Regions from separate parts of the Paenibacillus sp. FSL M7-0420 genome, predicted to be linked through region 1. Evidence: riboswitches for the same ligand, from Rfam matches in the RefSeq annotation. Region 1 holds a riboswitch; each other region holds the start of a gene.
The links. Region 1 has a riboswitch for cyclic di-GMP ahead of MKX51_RS00360 (anti-repressor SinI family protein). Riboswitches for the same ligand answer to the same signal wherever they lie in the genome.

Region 1 (4,281 bases):
TAGTGCTGATGATTATTCCCGGACTACTCCTGCTGCTCTACGCGCTGTATTCTTCCTGGAAGGCCGTTGCGGCACTGGAAAAGAAGAACGTCTCGTCTTCCGCAACCAGCGGCGGCGGGCCGGATACTCTGACTGACCTCGTACAATGATCGATTGTCCTCTCCCGTTTACGAAACGCGGAGCCACAATACAGCTTGCCGGAAGCACCGGCTATGCACAAAGCAGACTCATAAGAGAGGGATGAACAAATGAACGTCAAAAAAACATTAGGTCTCGGCGTTGTATCGGCAGCATTAGGCTTAACCCTGGTCGGCGGAGGCACCTTCGCTTACTTCAGCAGCACTTCTACTTCCTCAGCTTCTTTTAACAACGGAACCCTATCATTACAATCTGATCCCTCCGTCATTGTGAATCTCAGCAATCTCAAGCCGGGCGATACCGTCTTACGGGACTTCAAACTCAAAAATGATGGGACGCTCAATATTCCCAAAGTGGTACTGCGCACCTCATCGGCCATTACAGACGCCCAGGGAGACAACGGCTCCCATAATTTCAAGGATGATATTATTGTGACCTTCCTCGTGAACAAGGATAAGAAGGAATCGCCGCTCCTGGTCATCTCGCTGGCCGATCTGGAGCAGGAGAGTCCCGATCTGGTGGCCCGGGGAATTGTCGGAGCGATCTTAGGCGGAGAGAAGTCCGGCATCAAAGCCGGGACCTCGGATAACCTGACCATCCAGTTCGCCTTCAAGGAGACCCTCCAGCCGCAGAACTATTATCAGGGCGACACGCTTGCACTGACTCTGAATTTCGAAGCCAACCAGGAAAAAGGCACGCTCCAATAATTCCACAACAAAACAAACCATTCGAGGAGGAAATCAATCATGGGTATCAAAAAAACATTGGGTCTTGGCGTAGCATCGGCAGCACTGGGCTTGTCTTTAATCGGCGGGGGCACCTTCGCTTACTTCAGCTCCACAGCTACCAGCACGGCAACCTTCGCAGCGGGTACGCTGAAGCTCGGCTCTTCCTTCAATACTCCGGTAGCGCTGACGAATCTGAAGCCGGGAGATTACACCGTCCGCACCTTCACCTTGTCCAATGACGGCACACTGGATATCAAATTCCTGAAGCTTGCCACCACTTACACCGTAACCGATGCCAAGGGCGATAACGCAGGCCAGGATCTCGGAGACCACTTCAAGGTCAAGCTCCTCGATAATACGTACACCGGCGGTTCACTAAGCGGTCATGTGCTGTCCGAGATCTCTCTGAAGGATCTGAAAAACACCCCCAGCTACGATCTCGTAGCAGCAGGTGTACTGCCAGGCGGGATTGCCGCCGCCGGGTCCAAGACCTTCAAGATCGCCTTCGAATTCGTAGACAACACGCTCGATCAGAACATTTTCCAGGGTGACGGCTTAGCGCTGAACTGGACCTTCGATGCGCTTCAAGGAGTGGGAGAAGCCAAGTAGCTCAGGGGCCAGCCTATACAAGTGAACATGGCTTTGCCGTCCTTTTATTAGGAAGGCAGCGTTTCAGCAAACCATCAAGACGGCATATCCTCCCCCATCCGGGCCGGGTATGCCGTTTCTTTTTCCCGTTGCCGGGTTCAAGATTTTGTCCGTTTTGCGGATTTTTGTTATACTGACAAGAGAAAACGGCTTGGCCGGCCTTTGAACGGGCGGTACCGTTTCAACGAGAAAGATAAGGAGAATGTATAGCGCGAAGCATATCACTTCTTATCTTTTACCAAAAAAGTACGGAGGGCGTTGTAATCGTGTCAGATACTATGGGAAGCCGCATCCACAAACTCCGGCTGGAGAAGGGCTATTCGTTATCCGAGCTTGCCGATAAGGCTGATGTGGCGAAATCATACCTCAGTAATGTGGAACGGAACATTCAATCCAACCCCTCCATTCAATTCATCGAAAAAATCGCTGACGCGCTTCAGGTATCCATTCATGCACTGCTGTATGGCGGACTGGCAGAGACGGAAGAACAGGCTCTGGACGGGGAATGGTTCCGGCTGGTTCAGGAGGCCATGGCCTCCGGTATAAGCAAACGCGAATTCAAGGAATTCCTCGATTACCAGAAATGGCGCATGGAACAAAAGGACAACTAGACGAGCATTGTATGCCACAGGGAAGACCCCGCACGGCAGGGAGGCCGCCTTCGGCGAAGGCATCCTTTCAAGCGGCATACAGAAAAGGCACAGCGTACCGGACGCTGTGCCTTTTCTGTATGTATCGCAGCAATGATGACCGCCCTTACATCGCCTGGAGCGCCTTCTCACTTAGAAACCGGCGGATATCCTCCGCCGCGATCCCCGCCTGCTTGGCAGACATCAGCAAGTGCACCCATTCTAAATCCAGATCTACTGCCTGCAGCTCGTCATTCCCCTGGTTGGACATATCCAAGAAATCTCCTCCTAGAATTTTCGCGTCCCCAGGCAGTCCGGCCATCATAGTAGTATTGCTACTTTGTAGTATTTCTACTTTAGATCCGAGACTTTGTGCCCCTGTCTTTCGGCAGGTTTACCTTTTACTGGACCCTTTCCATCATGAAAGGATCTGGCAAGAATCGATGAAACCGTTCTCCGCAATAACATTATACAAGATCATGTGAGATTAGTGTGTCGTTTTCTGGAATTTTTTTATGATAAAATGTGAGGAAACTTAGCTGAAATTGCCAGCGGCTTGTATAAATATTTCCAGTTCCAAGTTCAAACCCTATGTAATAGTTTAATTATACTAAAGGGAACGCTATCCGCTCCGCCTTATTTCTATTTATGATAGTTCCGTATGAATACTGTAATGAATCATGCCAAATTGCGAACGGATTGCGCGAAAGTATGAATTGATTACCCCGCCGGAAAGTAGCACAATAAGGTGAGAATGAAACCGCAAACATTTGCAGCTCCGCCAAGTGGCACACTGGATGCCTCGCGTGGAGTTTATCCGTTAGGAGGACCTATTCATGGCAGTCAAAGAGCCCTATAACGACACAGTATGGAGCAAATACTACGGCCCCAACCTGGGCTACATTCAAGAAAGATATGAGCAATTTGTCAAGGACCCCTCTTCTGTTGAACAGCATTACCGCGATCTCTTCACCGTATCCGGCCCCCCTCCACTGGCACCCGATGCCGAGAGGGCTCCAAGGCCTGCCGTATCAGCAGATGCCGAGTGGCTCAAGAAGGCTGTCAAGGCCTCGAAGCTGATCGCTAATATTCGAATATATGGCCATATGGCCGCAGACATTGACCCGCTGGAGCGCAGCACGAACCCGATGGCCAAATGGCTGGAGCTGGAGACCTACGAGCTTACCCGCGAGGATCTTAATGCCCTGCCGGCTTCGCTGATCTGGGATAATGCCCCTGCGGATGTGCATACCGCGATGGATGCCGTCCACAGAATGCGCCAGGCCTATACACAGACCATTGCTTATGAATTCGGGCATGTGCATGATGAACGCGAGCTGCGCTGGCTCAACAGCCAGGCGGAATCGATGACCTCCCCTGCCCCGCTGAATAATACAGAACGCAAAGAGCTGTTGAAGCGGCTGGTTCAGGTGGAGCATTTCGAGACCTTCCTGCACAAGACCTTCGTCGGCCAAAAGCGCTTCAGCCTGGAGGGCAATGATGCCCTTGTGCCGATGCTGGATGAAATTGTGCGGGCTGCCGCGCATGACGGCGCAGAGCATATCCTGATGGGCATGGCCCACCGCGGAAGACTTAATGTGCTGGCTCATATTCTGGGCAAGCCTTATGATATTATTTTCTCAGAGTTCCATCATTCGCCGAACAAAGAGCTGTTCCCTTCGGAAGGCTCTATGGGTGTGACCTACGGCTGGAGCGGTGATGTGAAGTACCATCTCGGGGCTGACCGTGCCGTCCGCGAAGGCGAGACCGTACGCACCCGGATCACGCTGGCCAATAACCCGAGCCATCTTGAATTCGTCAATCCTGTAGTCGAGGGCTTCACACGCGCCGCACAGGAAGAACGCAACGCTCCGGGACTGCCTAAGCTGAACACAAGCAAGGCTATGGCTGTGCTGATGCACGGCGATGCAGCCTTCCCCGGCGAAGGTATTGTCGCTGAGACGCTTAATATCGGCAAATTGCAGGGTTATCAGAATGGCGGTACCGTGCATATTATCGTCAATAACCGGATCGGCTTCACCACAGAGAGCGAGGATTCCCGCTCCACCCATTATGCCAGCGATCTGGCCAAAGGGTATGAGATTCCGGTCGTGCATGTCAATGCCGATGACCCGGAA
Region 2 (4,281 bases), 300 kb from region 1:
GGTTGAGCCCAAGGTTTAAACACCAGACTTAAATAACCGCCTGCGCGCGCTTTACGCCCAATAATTCCGGACAACGCTTGCCCCCTACGTATTACCGCGGCTGCTGGCACGTAGTTAGCCGGGGCTTTCTTCTCAGGTACCGTCACTCCGGCAGCAGTTACTCTACCGGACGTTCTTCCCTGGCAACAGAGCTTTACGATCCGAAAACCTTCATCACTCACGCGGCGTTGCTCCGTCAGGCTTGCGCCCATTGCGGAAGATTCCCTACTGCTGCCTCCCGTAGGAGTCTGGGCCGTGTCTCAGTCCCAGTGTGGCCGTTCACCCTCTCAGGTCGGCTACGCATCGTCGCCTTGGTGGGCCGTTACCCCACCAACTAGCTAATGCGCCGCAGGCCCATCCCCAAGCAGCAGATTGCTCCGCCTTTCATTCTCTCCTCAGGAGAAAAAAGAAATTATCCGGTATTAGCTACCGTTTCCGGTAGTTATCCCAGGCTTGAGGGCAGGTTGCCTACGTGTTACTCACCCGTCCGCCGCTAAGTCTGAAAGGAAGCAAGCTTCCTTTCACACTCCGCTCGACTTGCATGTATTAGGCACGCCGCCAGCGTTCGTCCTGAGCCAGGATCAAACTCTCCAAATTGGTATTTAGAAAGAGCGATTGCTCATTTTGAAACATCTGACGAGAATTTACATTCTCTAATTTTGGATCTCACCGAAGTGATCTCCAGATACTCACTCGTTGTTCAGTTTTCAAAGATCAAGCTCGTTGTTAGCGGCGATGTTATCGTCACCAGCAACTCTTATAATATATCACGTTCTTCTGAGCAATGCAAGCTTTATTTTTGAAATCACTTATTTAAGTAATCTCTCATTTCCTTTGCCGCTCCAACAACGCTTATTTATAATAACCTATCCTTCTATTAAAAAGCAACCTTTATATAAATAAAAATAACCCGCTTAATGATTAAGCGGGTTAGTCTCAGATAATGCTATAGTTCACAGCTATTCTTAGTAGAATTTCGCTGCAGTATATTTGCTTGCTGATTTGACCAGTTCTGTTGTTGCTGTTTTCTTGCCCAGACCTGCATCCACTGTAGTATCAATCGTCACCCATTTGCCGTTCAGGAACACTTCGTTCCAGGCATGGTATGAAGTTACATAGCTTGTATTCCCCATAACCAACTTGGTTGGAATCCCTTCACTGCGGAGCATAGTAGCGAACAAGGAAGCGTAATCGTAGCAGATCCCTTTGTTGGTAGCCAGTGTGTTGTCGTTGTTCGGAATATAATCCGTGCTTACACTGTTGGCCAGAGAGTAGTCATATTTCACGTTAGCTACGATGTAATTGTAGATAGCCTTAACTTTGTCTGCATCTGTGGTCAGACCCTTTGTAAGCTGTGCTGCCTTTTGAACGGATTTATCGGAAGAACTCCACTTTACATTCTGTACAGAGCTCAAATATACGGCATTCACATTGCTCATGGAGAGAGATACAGTCTCGGAAGATAGTACTTTGTATTTGTTGCCGGTAGTATTCTCAAGAACGGAGACCTTGTAAGAGCCATTACCTTGTTGCAGCGGGAACGTCTCGGTCGGTTTGGAAGTGTATAAGTTGTAAGTATAGCTGTTATTGTCCTTGGTAATCATGAGCTTCATCTTCTTGTCCTTAGGAACATCGTACGAAACCCCGATAATCCCTTGATCAAGTTGTCCAACATTTAACCAGCTTGAATCTGCATTTGCTGCTTGAGCAGTGCCTGTCTGCACGGAAGTGACGATCACAAAAAGCGTAATCAGCATTAAATAAAACTTCTTCATGGATAAAACCCCTTTCGGTAGCTGGCTGCCATTCTTACGGGAAGGCCCTTTAGCTTTGCGTCCCTACCTTTCGATAGGTTTGCCGTTATCGTATAAGCTTTATCTGTCCAATCTACTACCACATAATGACAGATCCAGAATGAAAACAAACAAAAAAAGCCTCTTCATTCGGTAACTGGCTGCCATCCATGACGGGAAGGCCCTGTAGCTTTGCGTCCCTACCTTTCGATAGGTTTGCCGTTTATCGTGTATTAGCTTTCATAGTTATATCTTACCATATCTATATCTATTAGCAAGACCCAATTGCTAGATTTCACCACAAATATACTAAAATTTTATGTTTTTTCGACCTTTATCGCCTTGTCCTGATAGAATCAGGTCAGCTTCGCGTGAATGATGAGTCTGTGGGTAGGGTTGACTAGCGGATCACAGGTAATAAGGGTCAAAATCTTATCGTCATCCTTTCCCTTCAGTACCGAAATATCGGTAGGCTCTACAATAGATACATCATATACAACATACTTGTATTCCTGTCCGCTTGTAATAACAGTAATGGTATCCCCTTTACCAACCTCATCCAATCTGTTGAACAGCCGCCCTGCCGTTCTTGACCGATGCGCAGCAATCGCTGCATTGCCTACCGCGCCAATCGGAGCTGTCTCCTTCATATGCGCCGCTGCATGCTTCATATTGGTCTTGTTGGCGCCCTCCAGTACAGGCAGCTTCAGATCGATTTTATCGATTTCAATAATAGCGGTGATCTTGCCTCCCACTTCAATCTCGGGCGCTGTAGTGGGCACCGGCTCTTCCGCACCAGACTCTTCCGCCAGCAGCTGGGTGACTTCCGCATAAGGCTTACTCAGATCCTGGCTGGCAGGAGCCGTAGCCGAAGGAACGATTTCACTATAGGCCTGTTCAGCCTCTTCCAGCAGCTTCTGCTGCTGACGGTCCTCGTACCATTCGCTTCCTTTGGGGTAGAGCATAATCAGGACCCCGGCAAGTATAATCAAATAGGATAACTTCCGCATGACAATCGCCTCCGCAATATAGAATAAGTGCTGCCTCCGCAGAATACGGGGAAGATATACGCTCTATCTCTTTAGAATACCCACTTCCGGCTTCCAAAGAAATTAATGATTACTGTAATAAAGGTAACCAGCACCTTGGCCATCAGCACCTGGACTCCCAGCCGGTCAGTCAGCAGATGAATCAGCAGCACCGAAATGCCCAGCACCAGCAGATTCAGCACAATAAATCTCACCAGCTGCATCCGGTCAAAGCCGCTATTGCCTCCTCTGTCCCGGCCCTTGAAGGTCACCTTCTTATTCCAGACAAAGCTGTTGGCCGTCCCGGCGCTGTAGGAAATAATCTGTGCAGGGGTGTTGAGCATCCCCAGGGAATGCAGCAGGGTAAATACCGCAAAATCAATGAACGTGTTAAGCAGGCCCACCGCATTGAATTTCAGAAACTGGATCATGCCTGCGCTCCAGGCCTTATTTTGCATAGTCGCTTTCCTTCCGCGTGTCTTCGGTCTCGGCATCCGGATAGCCCCGTGTCTCGCTTACGATATAGAGCGGTCTGTCCTTCGATTCATCATAGATCCGTCCGATGTATTCCCCGATGACGCCCAGCAGCATCAGCACAATGCCGTTAAACAGCAGGTTAACCCCGACAATGGAGGCCCAGCCCGGTACAGTCCAAGAGGTGAAGACTTTCTGGAATAAGACCAGAAACAGGTAGATGAAGCTGGAGAAGGACAGGAAGAATCCGATATACGAGGCGATTTTGAGCGGCTTGTGCGAGAAGGAGGTGATTCCGTCGAGCGCAAAGCGGATCATTTTCTTAAGCGGATATTTCGTCTCCCCGGCGAAGCGTTCCTCCCGCACATATTCCACCATGGTCTGCCGGAAGCCGACCCAGCTTACCAGCCCCCGTACATAACGGTTCTTCTCCTTCAGGCCGCGCAGCACATCGCAGACCTTACGGTCGATCAGCCGGAAGTCCCCGGTATCCGTGGGAATCTCCACACTGGTCATGCTGCTGAGCAGACGGTAAAAGATTTTGGCTGTCACCTTCTTGAAGAAGGTCTCTCCGTGGCGCTTCAGCCGCTTGGCATAGACTACCTCATAGCCTTCCTTCCACTTGGCGATCATCTGCAGGATGACCTCCGGCGGGTCCTGGAGATCTGCGTCAATGACCACAACAGCCTGGCCTTCAGCATAATCCATACCCGCCGTAATCGCCACCTGATGGCCGAAGTTACGGGAGAAGTCAATCAGCTTGACATGCTCATCCGTATTGCTTATGCCGCGCATAATCTCAGCCGTACGGTCCCGGCTGCCGTCATTGACGAATACTAGCTCATAGGAATCGCCGCAACCATCCATTACTTTTTTGAGCCGCTCGTACGTTACCTGAATGACTTCCTCCTCATTATACATGGGCACAATTACACTATATCTGGCCT
Region 3 (4,281 bases), 110 kb from region 1:
CGTACAGGGTTGCATCCTGTTCCTGTGCCTCCTTGAGATAAGAGGTGATTTTATCATACAGATTGTTGTGGGGATCATTGTCTTCCTTGTCATCCTGGTTCGTATTAGGCAGAGCCACCATCTTACTGGGAATCACCAGGTTTCCCCTGATATAATCTAGGGCAAGGCTCCGGTTATGCCAGGTGATCTTCGTGAAGCCGGATTCAAGCGTGAGCCAACGGGCCGTTTCTTCCGCTTTGAAATCTTCGCCCACATAATAAAGCACCTGATTTGCAGTGTCCTCCGGTAAATGTTCCGCTTTAGCGCTTGATCTGATATTGATAGCCACCCTGTACTTTTTATGAATATCACCTTCAACCTCAACCAGTACCTGGATATGATTATTTTTGACACCTAGCTTATATATGATATTCTCATTGGATAATTTGCATTTTAATACCCCGTACCCTTGATCTAATCCGTTACCCATAGTCCGTCAGTCCCCCTTCTTAGCTATTATTCTTTCCCGTAGAAGGCCATAGTAATTCTGAGTAAAAAGGTGTTCATCAGAGGAGGCAAGCTACTTTATGAAGATTCTGACCATCCGCCAGCCGTGGGCAACATTAATTGCGCTGGGAGAAAAACAAATCGAAACCCGGACCTGGCGGACCGCCCACCGGGGAGAGTTAGCCATTCATGCCGGGATGCAGGTGAATAAGGCGATCTGCCGGACGGAGCCGTATCAGTCGTTGCTGGCACGTTACGGCTACACTGCGGACAACCTGCCAACCGGCAAGATCATTGCAGTCAGCCGCATTGCGGATTGCTGTGAGGTGACGCCGGAGCTTGCGCAGCAAGGCTGGCCGGGCGGCAATGAATATGTATTCGGCAATTATGCCGAAGGAAGGTATGCCTGGAAGCTGGAGGAGGTTGTTCCGCTGGTACATCCCATCCCTGCTAAGGGACGTCTGGGTTTCTGGGAATATCCTGTGCTGGAAGAGGAATTGTGAATTTCTTGACGGCAATGTGAAGAAAAATTGCTCCAGATTGGCTGTCAGCTGGTATAATTGGGATATTCGGCGGGAAATCTTCCTATATATAAGGATAGTTGTGCTCTGAGGCGGTCTACCGCTGGAGAGGGGCAGAAATGCCGGGAAGGAGCGTATGCATAATAGATGGGAAGCCTTCTAATTGCATGGCTTTGTATGCTTTGTTTGTTTCTTGCGTTCAGGGATCAGGTAAGCCGGAGAATCCTGTACCCGGTAGCTGTGGTGGTGATATGCGGCACGCTCGGGTATTGGACGTTGTTAATGTAACCGCATCCGGGTGAACATTTCATGCAGAAGTCTGCCGCTTGCGGCAGGCTTCTTTGGTTAGCCCTGCTCCATCTTCTCCATACCCAGGTATCTGCGCATATGCAGAGTGGCCTGGGCTGCAATCACATCATCCAGCAGCAGCATCCGCTCGTGATAACCCCTGCAGACGAATTTGGCTTCAACACCCGCCTCCAGCCGCTGCTGCTCATAGACTTTCAGACCACGGGCGCGCATCCCGGCACGGACCTCCCGCAGATCAGCAGAAGCGGCATGGACGGCCGTCTGGATCACCTCCAGATAAGGCGCAGGCGTGCGCAGCTCTGAGGATATAGCAGAAGCATCGCGCTCGAAGGCGGATAAAATAAGCGGCAGCAAAATATAGGATTTGACCAGCAGGTTATCCTGGCTCTCTGCTCTTTGCATCCTTCTCAACCCCTCGAAGAGAACGTATATTCGCATTGTAACTCATCCTTCAAAAAATAATCAATGGGTTTTATAAATTAACTCAAATAATGTGATATATTTCACAAAAAAATAAGATGAATTATTTTATATTAAAATTGAAATATTAAAGATTAAGGATTGAAAAATAAATCAGCTCAAAGGAGAATGGCAATGAGTCATGAAGGAAGTCTCCGCCGTGGTTTGGTATTCGGGATCATTCTAAGTGTTCCGCTCTGGGTATCGATGATTGGCTGGGTTCAGCTGTTCGGGTCTGCCTAGGCGACATTTTATTCAAAATATATGAAGTCTATTAGCAGGTGTCGTCCCTATGGGCGGCACTTTTTTTCTGAGCTGAGCTGCCTGTAAATAGGTAAAATTGCATTGAACAGGAGCAGACAATGAGTTCGAGGGGCCTGAGGGCTATAAAATAGGACAAATGAATCAAATTTAAATAATATAAATTGATATTATTATAGGGAAGAGAGACAAACGGCTACAGCCAATCTTCTGATTTCTCGACTTTTTTCGTCAATAAATAAAAAGAGACTCGCCCCTGAACCCTTATGGTACAAGGGATCAATGAGGAACCATCGAAAAATATAATTTCAAAAAATATACTGGGAATGGATTGACAATAGGATGGGGGAGCGGATAAACTGAAATTAGTACAAAAGTAACAAATGTCATAGACTCAACGATGAATTTACATAAGTTACTCCCAATTTCATACCGAAATCATGTACAAACGCAAACCGGATCGAAAGAACGGGACGCAAAGTCAGGAATCTACTGTCTCTAAAGTTGAGACTAGGGTCGTCCGGCCGCCGTGAAGCTAACCCTTCTTGGCGGTCTTTTTGTTGTTATAGTCGCGTGACAGATTCATAGAATAGTAACTAGGAGGTGTGGACTATTGAAAAAAGGAGTACGTAAAACAGCCGCCATCCTTATGGCAGGCTTATTGACCGTATCCAGTGCTTTTACGTGGGGCACGGATGTCAGAGCAGCTTCAGGGGTTCCTTATACGCCAACACCGGTTTTGGGGGTCGCAGGGAATTTTAATGCTTTTATTCTTGGGGATTTCACACAAGGCGGTGATCAGATTGAAGGCCGTCTGGCAGCGGCGGGGAACATTACCCTCACCGGAGGTTACGGAGTAGCCAGGGCATACAGGAATGCTTCGCCTACGGATGTGCTGGTTGCGGGCAAGAATTTTGAACATTCGGGTAGCGGAGAAATTTACGGAAATGTGGTATACGGGGACAGCATTACAGTCAATGAGCCCCAGGTTAAAATTATAGGTACTAAGAGGAAAGAGAAGCCGATTGATTTTGCAGCCGAGCAGCAGGCTCTGATCTCCCGTTCCACAGAGTATGGGGCCTTGGCTGACACGAATGAGATCGGCAATAACAATTATGGACAGCTCAAGATAAGTGCACCGGATCGTTTCAATGTAGTTCATTTGGATGCCTCGACACTGGCGAAGACCAACTATATTGAATTCAACATTGCCCAGAACGCTACGCTGATTATTAATATAAGCGGGCCTACAGTCAATGTGCCGAGCTTTTCAATGAATAACGGCAGAGCCAGTCAAGTATTGTTCAACTTTTACGAAGCTTCTGAGGTGAATATCGCTAATACCTCCTTCTATGGCAGCATTCTCGCACCCAGAGCGGATGTTCATTATGCCCGAGCAGAGCTGTACGGAACCCTGATTGCAAAATCTTTTAGCGGCGGGGTAGAGATGCACCTGGGATTGTACGAGGGAGAGGGGCCGCCGCCGAGTCCGACGCCGACCGCAACGCCGACACCTAGTCCGACACCAACGGCAACGCCGACAGTGAAACCAACACCAACGGTAACGCCAACGCCGACTGTGAAACCAACACCAACGGTAACGCCTACACCAACAGTGAAACCTACACCAACGGTAACACCAACGCCAACGGTAACGCCTACACCTACAGTGAAGCCTACACCCACAGTAAAACCTAGCCCGACACCTGTGTGCACCCCAACTCCAAAGCCAACGCCGACTGTAAAGCCGACACCAACGCCAACTGTGAAGCCAACGCCGACGCCGACCGTGAAGCCGACGCCGACGCCGACCGTGAAGCCGACGCCAACACCGACCGTGAAGCCAACGCCGACACCGACCGTGAAGCCAACGCCAACGCCGACTGTGAAGCCAACACCAACGCCGACCGTGAAGCCGACACCAACGCCGACCGTGAAGCCAACGCCAACACCGACCGTGAAGCCAACGCCGACACCGACCGTGAAGCCAACACCAACGCCAACGGTGAAGCCAACACCGACGCCGACCGTGAAGCCGACACCAACGCCGACCGTGAAGCCAACACCAACGCCGACCGTGAAGCCGACACCAACGCCGACCGTGAAGCCAACACCGACGCCGACCGTGAAGCCGACACCAACGCCAACGGTAGAACCGACACCGACACCAACGGCAGTACCGACACCAACGCCAACGGCAGTACCGACACCAACGCCAACAGCAGTACCGACACCAACACCAACG
Region 4 (4,281 bases), 4.4 Mb from region 1:
ATGTGCGTTTCAAGCGGCTGATTTAGGTTTAAATTGTATTTATTAAGCTTGTACGGTTGAAGTGATCTCCAGGTTCTCAAGTCCGGCTTTGCGGCCCAGGCGTGCCAGCTGCATTTTGAGGATCGGGTTATTTTCCAGGGTAAGACTCACTTTCTGGAAGCCGTCAGCCTTGAACATGATGAAGCAGCCTTCAAGCAGCGGTACAACATCAGGAGCTGTTACATTCAGCTTGCGGCAGTCGATCTCTAGTGCATATTCAGCAGGGCTGATCGGGTTAATGGTCTGCTGGTAAGCCTGTATGGATTTGAGCCCGTCCTCGTTAGAGAAGGTTCCCTCCAGCTCAATATTGATTACTTTCTTCGCAGTATCTGTCTTCAAAATAAATTGTCCCATGTTGATCTCTCCCTAAGTGTAATTTCCAATACCTCCAAAACATTATTTCTGCGACTCTATTCGACAAAACCGCAGTTCGATTTGGGATATTTTGCCTTCATTATAACCAGATCATCCTGAAATGTGCAATTGAAAAGTCGAAATTTGTAGAATTATGAAGATTTTTCTTTGATCTCCTCCAGGGTATCCAGCAGCACATTAAAGGCCGAAATCACCCGGGGGGCACCGACGCAAGGGGTCAGATGCAGCAGCACACCCTTGATCTGCTCGACGGTCATGCCAACGCGGAGCGCCATTACATAATGAACCCCCAGCTGTTCATATTGCCCCATCGTAATCAGAGACGAGATCACTGCAATCTCCTTCCAGTCAGAGCCAATCGTGGTCCGCTGAAAAATATCGCCATAAGCATTGCCCATGATATATTCGGCTAATTCCGGAAAATGCTCTTTGATCGGAGCCAGGGCCTTGGCCCCATAATCTCCTGAGAGATCAGTGAAATGATCGAGTCCGCTGTTCATGCTCTTGTTCACGTTATGTCCTCCTGACAGTAGGTTAGAAAAGGTGTGCGGATATGGCTTCCTTACGTAAGATCCAGCGTTCGGTGCGCCGTAGGAGGCATTTCATCACGGTCAGTCAGCAGTTCAATGACAGCTGCCTTGTTAAGGGCCACAGCTTCGCGGATTGCGGCAGCGAACTCCTCCTGCGTCTCGCAGCGGAAGCCGGCTGCACCCAGCGATTCGGCGAATTTCACGGCATCCATCGGAACCTCGAAGATCGTACCGTCAATCCGGCCGGTCGTTTTCTCCATGCCCTTGAGCGCCATATCCAGCTGCATATTGTTCACCACGATGAAAATTACCGGAATGTCCTTGCAAACGGCCGTGTTTATTTCAGCTCCGAGCATCATAAAACAGCCGTCCCCGGTAATACAGAAGACAGTCTCCCCGGGAGAGGCAGCCTTGGCGCCGATGGACATGCCAATTGAATTGCCCATACAGGCAAAGTAGGCATCGAATATGAAGCTGCCGGGCCTGCGGACATTGAACCATTTCACAGCATTGAAGCCATGGCTGCCGTCATCTACAAACACGCTGCTGTTGTAAGGAATCAAGTCGCTCATCGTGCTCATTACCGAAGCCAGAGAGAGGCCGGCCAGCACGGGCAGCTCGTCATTGTAAGCATTGGAGATTGTGATTTCATGCCTGGTGACCGTAGAGGAGTCCAGCTTCTGAAGATACAGTGCCAGGTTGTCCCTTAAGTCCCCGCCGACAGCGATGGTGGATGAGGACAGTATTTTGCCGACAAAGGTTGGATCTACATCGAACTGGATCAGCTGCTGCGGATGATTCTCCGGCTTCAGGTTGCAGATGGTCATGTCGCTCAGCCGGGAGCCCAGAACAATGAACAGATCACTGTTGTTCAGCAATTCATCGCCGTGCGAAGAGCCGCCGACGCCGACCGGACCGTGGTAGAGCGGGTGATCATAAGCTATGGCGCCTTTGCCGCCTGGAGAGGTGACTACAGGAATGTTGAAGGTTTCGGCCAGCTGGACCAGTTCCTGATGGGCACCTGAACGGTTGACGCCTTTACCGGCAATGATCAGCGGTCTGGCGGATTGATTAATCGCCGAGATGACCCGGTCATAGTTCTGATAACTGACTAGTCCCTCGCGTTCCGGCAGAACAATCCGGCATTCCGCGAGCCGCTCTGTCTGCACATCAAACGGAATGCAGAGATGGACCGGACCTTTCCGGTCACCGAGGGCGATGGATAGGGCATGGTTGAAAATCGTGCTGAAGTGATCGCCGCGTTCAACGAGCTTGCTGAAGAGGGTGGCCGGCCGGAACATATCCGCCAAATCAGCCAGATAGGAAGTGGAATCCTGACATTGGGGAATGCCCAGCTCCTTGATGGACTGATGTCCGGTGATGAAGAGGACGGGAAGATTATTGGCCTTGGCATGCGCTGCTGCGGTGAGCAGATTCGTTCCGCCCGGACCGGAGGTGCCGAAGGCTACCCCGAGACTGCCGGTCTTCAGAGCATAACCGCCGGCGGCGAAGCCGGAGCTGGATTCGTGCCGGCCGGGGATGAACTCTATACCGTAGTCAACCATTTTCAAAGCGATGGGGCAAATAGACTTGCCTATGATTCCAAAAGAATGAGTGACTCCCAGATTGCGTAATGCTTCCGCCATATAATCTGCAACTGTCTTCAGAACATCCACCCCGCAAGTTGTTATTTGTATACGTCAGCAATAGAAAACCTGTACTCAACATTGGAGCACAGGTCTGTTGCACGAATCACCATAATCAAACGCGAAACCTAAGGCGTTCACAGTTTTTCAGCAACCTGGCTGTCATGATCCCACTTCAGAAATGAGACTGTAGATCCATGGCTTTGCGTCATTCCCTTTCGGTGAATTTTGCCGGTATGCGGTTATAAATGAATTTGTGGAGAATTTTCCTTTACAATATATTCCTTGCTCCTCTTTTGTCAATAACCCCTGTGAGAAGAAACTCGGAATTTGACGAATATTCAGGAGTAAAAATGGCTAAATATTTGGATTTTCAAACTTTTGAAAATGGTTGTCTCTGGAAGACTAAAGTCTTAAAATGCAAATGGCCATTTAGGTTGGTTAATATGGGAAGTGAGCCCAAAGACTCATTACATTCCTGATTTACTGCAAAATATTAAGAAATCGCTAGATATACAGCATTGCAAATTTCGGTGATAGGACTTAAGTAGCGGTGATGTGAGAGGTTAGCTTATAGACAATCTATGACAATAGAACGACTATAGTAAAGAAGTGCAAAGCACGTTTTTTACCGTTATGCACAATTTCAACAATTTGTGAATATTACATAACAATCTTTGTTTTGCCCAAAAAAAGAGACACCTCCCGCAGAAAATTCCGCAGGCGTGTCTCTTTGTGCCGGGGTTAAAATTTGAAAATATGAATCGTTTTTTGCAGGTTGAAGACTGCGGAGGTCATCTTCTCTGTCTCCTCAGCTACGGATTGCAGAGCATGAATCTGTTCGTTCATTGCTGCGGATACCTCTTCCGTCCCTGCGGCGGTCTCCTGGGTGATGGCTGAGATATTCTCGATCGCCCCGGAGATCTTGAGCGCGCTCTCCAGCATAAGGTCACTCTCTGCGGAGAAAGAGGCAATCTGCTCGGTTATGTATTGGACACTATGCACAATTTGAGCAAAGATGTTGGCCGTCTCCGTAATCATCTCATTCTGCACCTGGACTACCTCTTCGTTAATGGCGATGTTATCAATAGCCTGCTTGATATCCGCTTCGATGCTGCGTACCAGACCGAACACCTCTTTGGTTGAAGCGGTGGATTCCTCGGCCAGCTTGCGGACCTCCTGGGCAACAACTGCGAACCCGCGGCCATGCTCGCCTGCACGGGCGGCTTCAATAGAAGCATTGAGCGACAGCAGATTGGTCTGTTCAGCAATTTCAGTAATCGTCTTGGTAATCATCGTAATGCCTCGTGCGTTATGCGATAGGGCTTCGATGGTATCCGCCACCTTCCGGGTAGCCTGGATGTTCTTGCGCATGCCTTCGGCTTGGGTATCCACCGATTGCCGCCCCTGTTCTACCAATTCCAGCGTATGTACAGACCTTCTATTCATTTCCTTGGTGGAATTCGTATAATTGGAGACTTTGATTTCGATATCCTTGATCGATTCGGTCATATCAGCGATATCCACCGAGATTTCGTTAGCACCGAGGGCCAGTTCATTGGAGGAGGAGGCCACCTGCGCCATGACAAACTTCAGGTTCTGATTCTTGTCTTCAATCCCGCGGCTGGCGTCCATAACCTGACGGGTAATCTGTGAGGCATCGGTGAGGATTTTTTTGAGCTTGTCAATCA

Region 2: it holds a riboswitch for cyclic di-GMP, as region 1 does, so the genes downstream of both, MKX51_RS01625 (transglutaminase-like domain-containing protein) here and MKX51_RS00360 (anti-repressor SinI family protein) in region 1, are expected to answer to the same signal.
Region 3: it holds a riboswitch for cyclic di-GMP, as region 1 does, so the genes downstream of both, MKX51_RS00845 (choice-of-anchor A family protein) here and MKX51_RS00360 (anti-repressor SinI family protein) in region 1, are expected to answer to the same signal.
Region 4: it holds a riboswitch for cyclic di-GMP, as region 1 does, so the genes downstream of both, MKX51_RS19390 (thiamine pyrophosphate-binding protein) here and MKX51_RS00360 (anti-repressor SinI family protein) in region 1, are expected to answer to the same signal.

Annotation. Positions count from the first base shown of each region.
Region 1 is NZ_JBBOCJ010000001.1:81,304-85,584, reverse strand. It holds gene sipW (signal peptidase I SipW) at 1-149, shown strand, start outside; gene MKX51_RS00375 (TasA family protein) at 249-845, shown strand; gene MKX51_RS00370 (TasA family protein) at 885-1,475, shown strand; gene MKX51_RS00365 (helix-turn-helix domain-containing protein) at 1,793-2,125, shown strand; gene MKX51_RS00360 (anti-repressor SinI family protein) at 2,271-2,414, opposite strand; cyclic di-GMP riboswitch class I at 2,449-2,552, opposite strand; gene MKX51_RS00355 (2-oxoglutarate dehydrogenase E1 component) at 2,980-4,281, shown strand, end outside.
Region 2 is NZ_JBBOCJ010000001.1:377,917-382,197, reverse strand. It holds rRNA gene MKX51_RS01630 (16S ribosomal RNA) at 1-636, opposite strand, end outside; gene MKX51_RS01625 (transglutaminase-like domain-containing protein) at 1,005-1,814, opposite strand; cyclic di-GMP riboswitch class I at 1,828-1,908, opposite strand; cyclic di-GMP riboswitch class I at 1,982-2,063, opposite strand; gene MKX51_RS01620 (class D sortase) at 2,189-2,842, opposite strand; gene MKX51_RS01615 (GtrA family protein) at 2,914-3,318, opposite strand; gene MKX51_RS01610 (glycosyltransferase family 2 protein) at 3,308-4,281, opposite strand, start outside.
Region 3 is NZ_JBBOCJ010000001.1:187,281-191,561, forward strand. It holds gene MKX51_RS00830 (YukJ family protein) at 1-469, opposite strand, end outside; gene MKX51_RS00835 (ASCH domain-containing protein) at 567-989, shown strand; gene MKX51_RS00840 (hypothetical protein) at 1,353-1,718, opposite strand; cyclic di-GMP riboswitch class I at 2,476-2,568, shown strand; gene MKX51_RS00845 (choice-of-anchor A family protein) at 2,650-4,281, shown strand, end outside.
Region 4 is NZ_JBBOCJ010000001.1:4,508,135-4,512,415, reverse strand. It holds gene MKX51_RS19400 (hypothetical protein) at 43-393, opposite strand; gene MKX51_RS19395 (carboxymuconolactone decarboxylase family protein) at 546-926, opposite strand; gene MKX51_RS19390 (thiamine pyrophosphate-binding protein) at 977-2,590, opposite strand; cyclic di-GMP riboswitch class I at 2,737-2,833, opposite strand; gene MKX51_RS19385 (methyl-accepting chemotaxis protein) at 3,335-4,281, opposite strand, start outside.